DNA from 2 places in the Aquabacterium sp. G14 genome. Region 2 is predicted to be linked to the other one. Evidence: predicted binding sites of a transcription regulator. Region 2 holds the regulator's gene; the other holds the start of a gene.
What was found. The regulator FNR, encoded in region 2, switches genes on or off when oxygen is low (the NO sensors DNR and NnrR bind a similar motif). The targets are predictions, from matches to a motif close to TTGATNNNNATCAA.
Positions count from the first base shown of each region.

Region 1: the regulator FNR is predicted to act here: its motif matches at 1,867-1,880, upstream of WIT60_RS13580 (cbb3-type cytochrome c oxidase subunit I).

Region 1 covers NZ_JBBEYB010000014.1:6,156-9,591, reverse strand. Annotated here, with positions in the region: gene WIT60_RS13595 (SulP family inorganic anion transporter) at 1-93, shown strand, start outside; gene chrA (chromate efflux transporter) at 105-1,328, opposite strand; gene WIT60_RS13585 (YnfA family protein) at 1,376-1,711, opposite strand; gene WIT60_RS13580 (cbb3-type cytochrome c oxidase subunit I) at 1,957-3,436, shown strand, end outside.
Region 2 covers NZ_JBBEYB010000003.1:230,414-233,849, reverse strand. Annotated here, with positions in the region: gene hemN (oxygen-independent coproporphyrinogen III oxidase) at 1-460, opposite strand, end outside; gene fnr (fumarate/nitrate reduction transcriptional regulator Fnr) at 558-1,385, shown strand; gene WIT60_RS05520 (hypothetical protein) at 1,441-1,740, opposite strand; gene WIT60_RS05515 (nitrogen fixation protein FixH) at 1,839-2,099, opposite strand; gene ccoG (cytochrome c oxidase accessory protein CcoG) at 2,123-3,436, opposite strand, start outside.

The sequences.
Region 1 (3,436 bases), on a different contig from region 2:
AAAGCTGGCAAGCAGTTGAAGGTGGTACACCTGTCAGCGCGATGCCGGCAGCTGCTCAGGCGGGCTGGCGTAGCGGCAGTGACGCGGGATTGATCTGCTCGGCCTCAGCCGAACCACACACCACCCACCAGCACCGACAGAGCCACAACCACCACCGGCGACACCCTCCCGAACACCAGCAGGCCATACGCCGTCAGCGCCAATGCCACATCGGCGGAGGAATGGATGGCGCTGGTCCACACCGGGTCGTACAGCGCCGCGCCCAAGATCCCGACCACGGCAGCATTGACGCCCGCCATCGCCCGCTGGATGCCATCGCGCTGGCGCAGGCTTTCCCAGTAAGGCAAGGCGCCGGCCACCAGCAAAAACGATGGCACGAAGATGGCGGCCAACAAGGCCAGCCCGCCGAGCCAGCCCCCTAGCGGCGAGGGCATGACCGCCCCCAGAAACGCCGCAAAACTGAACAAGGGCCCGGGCACGGCCTGCGCAGCACCATAGCCTGCCAAGAAGACATCGTTGCCCACCCAACCGGCCGGCACGACACTGGCCTGCAGCATGGGCAAGACCACGTGACCACCGCCGAACACCAGCGAGCCCGCCTGGTAGAAACTCGCCAACGCCGACCACAGGTAGGAATCTGACCACGCCGCCACGGCTGGCAAGGCGAGCAACAGCAATCCACACAGGGTCAACAAGACCGCCCCGGTGGTGCGGCTCACCCCGCCATCCTGATGCTGTGCCGCCGGAAGATGCGGAAGTGCCAGCACCCGCCACCCGATCAAACCGCCCAGCACCAGGACCAGGATCTGGATGAACGGTGATGGCAGCAGCCACACCATCAAGGCCGCACCAATGGCCACGCCCGCACGCAAGCGGTCGGGGCACAAGGATTTGGACATGCCCCACACGGCCTGGGCCACCACGGCCACGGCCATGACCTTCAAGCCGTGCACCACACCCGATGCTTCCCAACCGGCCCCGCTGAGCACGCCAAATGCGAACAGGATCAGGGCCAAGGCCGAGGGTACGGTGAAACCGACCCAGGCAGCCAGCGCGCCCCACCAACCCGCACGCCGCAGGCCCAGCGCCATGCCCACCTGGCTGCTGGCAGGGCCAGGCAGGAACTGGCACAAGGCCACCAGGTCAGAGTAGCCCTTCTCGTCCAGCCACTGACGGCGTACAACGAACTCGTCGCGGAAGTAGCCCAGGTGTGCCACCGGGCCGCCAAACGAGGTCAGGCCCAGTTTGAGAAAAGCGAAAAAAACTTCAAGTGCCGAGCCCTGTCGACGCGTCATGGCGCCCGGCTGGGAATCAAGTGGATGGGACATGGTGCCTCACAGATCGGCGCATGGTAGCGCCCTCAGGTGACAGTTCGTCAGCCGCCCGACTGGGGCTGCAGCGCGATCACAGCCATGCCCATCAAGGCCAGGCCCGCCCCCAAGGCATCCCAACGCGTCAGCGCAACGCCATCGACCCAGTGCAACCACAGCAAGGCCACGGCGATGTACATGCCGCCATACGCCGCATAGGTTCGCCCTGCCGCGCTGGGATGAAGCGTCAACAGCCAGGCGAACAAGCCAAGCGACACCGCCGCCGGCGCCAACAGCCACAGGCTACGCCCCTCCTTGACGACCAGCCACGGCAAGTAGCAGCCGACGATCTCGGCCAGTGCCGTCAAGGCGAACAACAGGGTCAGGCGCAGGAGTTCCATGAGACTTGAGGGAAATGGCTGATGAGGCTTACACCTCCAAGCGAATACAGACCCGCGACGATACCAGAGCTCAAAACCAGGTCATTTCGACACATCTTGGGTCACCCTGACTTGAATTCCATGCCAGTCAAATCGACTCTTTGCAACGCAAGTTGTTGATTCATATCAAAAACGCATTGGCATGTGTATTGCGCTGAAGCAGCGTGGTTCATTTGTTTTGATATTGGCTCTGGGGGCTCTCTGCTGTGGATACGGCTTTCATACTTCTGTCAGCGTTTGTGCTGTCGTTTGTTGCGCTATTGGTTTTCATCTGGTCGCAAAGTCAAGGCTTGTTTGACCGTCGTGCCAGTGGGGCAGAAATCATCTTTGCGCCAGGTGAGATCGGTCACATCGAAGAGCCGGCTGTATCGCGGCAACAGCAGGGGCAATTGCAGTCTGCGATGGAGGCAGGGGTGCGAAGCGGTACGCAGGCCGACGCGCAGTCGCTGCTTGATCGTGCACAGGCGGACGCCTCCACAGCGCCCCTGGTGCTCTTTCTCTTTTGCTGCGCCGTGGTTTGGTTGCTCGTTGCCTCGGCAGCAGGCTTGACCGCCTCGGTGAAATTACATGAGCCAGATTGGCTGGTGCAGCAAGCGTGGCTGACGTTCGGGCGCATCCGCACCCTGCATCTGAATGCCGTGGCGTATGGATGGGCCCCGATGGCCGGCCTGGGCATCGCGATGTTCGTCATTCCGCGCTTGTTGAAGCGCCCTCTCATGGGAGCGCGCTATGCCATGCTGGGAGCCGTGCTGTGGAACGCCGCATTGATCACTGGATTGGGCAGCGTGGCGGTGGGCATCAGTGACGGCATGGAATGGCTGGAGATTCCATGGCAGATCGACTTGCTCTTCGCCGCAGGCGGGGCATTGATGGCCATGCCCTTGATTTACACCTTGGTCAACCGACGCGTAGAGCACCTGTATGTGTCGGTCTGGTACATGGCCTGTGCACTGTTCTGGCTGCCGGTCTTGTTCATCGTCGCCAAGATCCCTGGGCTGCACCAAGGAGTACAGCAAGCCGCGGTGAACTGGTGGTTCGGCCATAACGTGCTGGGCTTGTTCTACACGCCCCTGGCGCTGGCATCGGTCTACTACTTCTTGCCCAAAGTGATCGGCCGTCCGATCCAGTCCTACAACTTGTCTTTGCTGGGCTTTTGGGGGCTGGCGTTTTTCTACGGCCAGGTCGGTGGACACCATCTGATTGGCGGCCCAGTCCCGCAATGGATGGTCACCCTGTCGATCGTTCAGAGCATGATGATGATCATTCCTGTGCTCGCCTTCACAGTCAACCAGTACCAGACGCTGCAAGGAAACCTGAGGGCCTTGCGGTACTCGCCTACCTTGCGCTTCATTGGCGTGGGCGGGCTGATGTACACGGTCAGCTCGATCCAGGGTTCATTTGAAGCCTTGCGCAGCATGAACGCCGTGACGCACTTCACCCACTACACCGTGGGCCATGCGCACTTGGGCTTGTATGGCTTTGTCAGCTTCGTCTTCTTCGGCGCCATGTATTTCGTGCTGCCGCGCATCACCGCGCGAGAGTGGCCGTATCCACGGCTGATCTCGGTGCATTTCTGGCTGGCCTTCATCGGCATTGGCATCTACTTCGTCAGTCTGACGGTGGGCGGGTGGCTACAAGGGTCGGCCATGCTGGACGCCAAGCAATCGTTCATGTCGTCCGTGGCCA
Region 2 (3,436 bases):
AGCGGAAAGCGGTGCGCAGCGTGGTCATCAGGCCGCCCAGCTCCTCGTCCGTCAGGAAGGTCGGGGTACCGCCACCGAAGTGCAGTTGCGACAGGGGCTGCGGTGCCCCCAACTGGGAGCTGACCAGCTGGATCTCGGTGCGCAAGGCTTCCAGATACTCGGTTGCCCGTTCGTGATGCTTGGTGATGACCTTGTTGCAGGCGCAGTAATAACAAACCGATTCGCAAAACGGAATGTGCACGTACACTGACAAAGGTGTTGCCGCACCGCCAATGACACCACCCCCTTCCGCGCGCTGCTGCAGTGCCTGACGGTAATGAGCAGGCCCGTAAGCCTCCACAAACCGATCGGCAGTCGGGTAGGAGGTGTACCGTGGCCCATTGACGTCCAGCCGCGACAGCATGTCGCGGGACACAACGGGCGTGTTTGGCACGACGGAAATGATGACAGGTTCACTCATGTGAGCCACTGTGCCAAACTCATGGCCATCAGGGTTGATCTAACTCAATTTCTCAGCCGTCATTGCGGCAACAATCGGGCAGGCTTTGAGGTTACGCATGTTGAACAGTATTTTTCCGATCACCGACGTCACTGGCACCGGTACTTCCACGAATCAGCCCCAAGGCCGTCAGGGTGAACCTGCGGAGTCACAGGCCTCTTGTGGCGGCGTCAAGCTGGACGCCTTCAAGGTCGCCTGTTCCAGCTGCAACCTGCGTGAGTTGTGCCTGCCTGTCGGCTTGACCCAACCTCAATTGAGCCACCTGGATTCGCTGGTGGCCACACGTCGCACCGTCAAGCGCGGCGACGCCCTCTTCCACACCGGCGACGCCTTCCGTTCGGTGTATGCCGTGCGTACCGGCTTTTTCAAGACACGTGTGTCTTCCGAAGATGGCCGCGATCAGGTGACCGGTTTCCAGATGGCCGGTGAACTGCTGGGCCTGGATGGAATCAGCACCGACCGCCACGCCTGCGATGCCATCGCCCTCGAAGACTCCCAGGTGTGCGTGATTCCCTACGGGCAACTGGAAGATCTGTCGCGCGAGTTTTCGGACCTGCAGCATCAGTTCCACAAGATCATGAGCCGCGAAATTGTGCGCGACCATGGTGTGATGCTGCTGCTCGGCAGCATGCGTGCTGAAGAGCGCCTCGCCGCCTTCCTGCTCAACCTGACGCAACGTCTGCACGCCCGCGGGTTCTCGTCGTCGGCGCTGGTCTTGCGCATGACGCGTGAAGAAATCGGCAGCTACCTGGGCTTGAAGCTCGAAACGGTGAGTCGCACCTTCTCGAAGTTCCAGGACGAAGGACTGCTGGAGGTGAAGCAGCGCGACATCCGAATCACCAACGAGGCGGGCTTGCGGGCCCTGGTGAACAGCGTGAAGGGCTGATAAAGCGCTTCGATATCGAAAAAGCCCGCTGCGTGCGGGCTTTTTGCTGCTCGACTCAAACGTGCTGGACGGTTCGGTGGGAGGCGCGTCGCCGACGTTGACGCGGCACACGTTCGGCGGATGATTCGTCGAACTGCGTGGCCGCCGCCATCCATTGTGACGTCGCGGCGGCCGCCGCGATCAAGGCCCAGAAGGCCAAAAACGCCAGGCTATAGACCGTGGTGGCGTCAGGGTGCCAGTTACCGAAGCTCAGTGCGGAGGGATCCAGCACACTGAAAACCAGCATTTCCAGCACGCCGGCCATCAAGAAAGCCGGCCAGAGGACCTGCGCGGTGCGAAGCGTGTTGCTCGTCATGCCCTGCTCCTGATAGTGGGGAGACAGGACACATGGTGCGCCTATAGGCCCCATCCTTCACCAGAAGAAACCCTAGGGCGCAGGCGACACGCACGCACTCACTTCTCGGCAGGTGCCGTAGGCGTCGCGTCTTCGTTGGCGTGATTGCGCGCCTTCGAGGCTGGCGCCTCCTTCTGCGTCGGCGAGGCCGAAGTGTCCAGAACGGGGTCGACGTTCTTGACTGCGATGCCGACGGTGATCAGCGCCGCCACCACGACCACGGCCGGCCCACCAATCACCATCCAGACGATGGGCAGGCGGTACCAGGGCGGGTTGTCCACCGGGGTGGACGGGTTTTGCATAGAGAGAGGCTGTGTCATGTCAAGTCCAAAAATGTGAGGGATCAGCGCGGGACCATGAAGGTGGTCTTTTCACGCACATCCACTTGAGGCGCGTCGCCCTGGCGCAATTGTTCCACCAGGATGGTGACGCCGGTGGCACCCGAGCCCATGCGCGCACCCACCTCGGGTGGAATCCGCACGGCGATGGGCACCCAGCGCGCCTCGGCTGGGCCCAAGACGACGTTCTCACCGCCTTGCACCTTGGCTTGATTGAGTTGCTCCACGCCCACGCGATAGCGTTGCACGCGCTCGCTGGCATTCATCAACTGCACGCGGTAGACGTTCTCGATGTAGCCCTCGTCGACCACGCGGGCCAGCGCACCTCGGTCGCGCACGATGTCGACGCGGAACGGCGGACGGCTGTAGAGGCTGGTCACGAATGCCGCCACCACCAGCAACAAAATGCCCGTGTAGATCAGCACGCGAGGCCGCGTGACACGTCCCCACATTTCACTGCTACCCCAACCCTTTTCCATCGCATTCTGCGTGGAGTAACGGATCAGACCGCGGGGCGTGCCCATCTTGTCCATGACGGTATCGCAAGCGTCAATGCAGGCCGCGCAACCAATGCACTCGTACTGCAGGCCCTTGCGGATGTCGATGCCCGTGGGGCAGACCTGGACACACAAGGTGCAGTCAATGCAGTCACCCTGGCCCATCGACTGGGCGTTGGCCTTGCGCGAACGGGCACCACGGGGCTCGCCACGCTTTTCGTCGTAGCTGATGATGAGCGTGTCGCGGTCGAACATCGCGCTCTGGAAGCGCGCGTACGGACACATGTACTTGCACACCTGCTCACGCATGAAACCGGCGTTGCCATAGGTGGCGAAACCGTAGAACAGGATCCAGAAGGTTTCCCAGGGGCCCAGACCAAACGAGATCACCGATTGCCACAGTTCGCGAATCGGGGAAAAATAGCCCACAAAGGTGTAGCCCGTCCACAGCGCGACGGCAATCCAAGCGGCGTGTTTGGCGCCTTTGCGCGCAAACTTTTCGGCCGTCATGGGCGACTTGTCCATCTTCATGCGCTTGGCACGACTGCCCTCGATCTTGTTCTCGATCCACATGAACATCTCGGTGTAGACCGACTGTGGACAGGCGTAGCCGCACCACAAGCGCCCGGCGACCGTCGTGAACAGGAACAGACCGTAGGCCGAGATGACGAGCAGGGCCGTCAGGTAGACCAGATCCTGCGGGTACAGGACCAGGTTGAAGAGATAAAAGCGGCGTGAACCCAGGTCGAACAGGACGGCCTGACGGTCGTTCCAGTACAGCCAGGGCGTGACGTAGAAGACCAGCTGGGTCAACCAGACCAT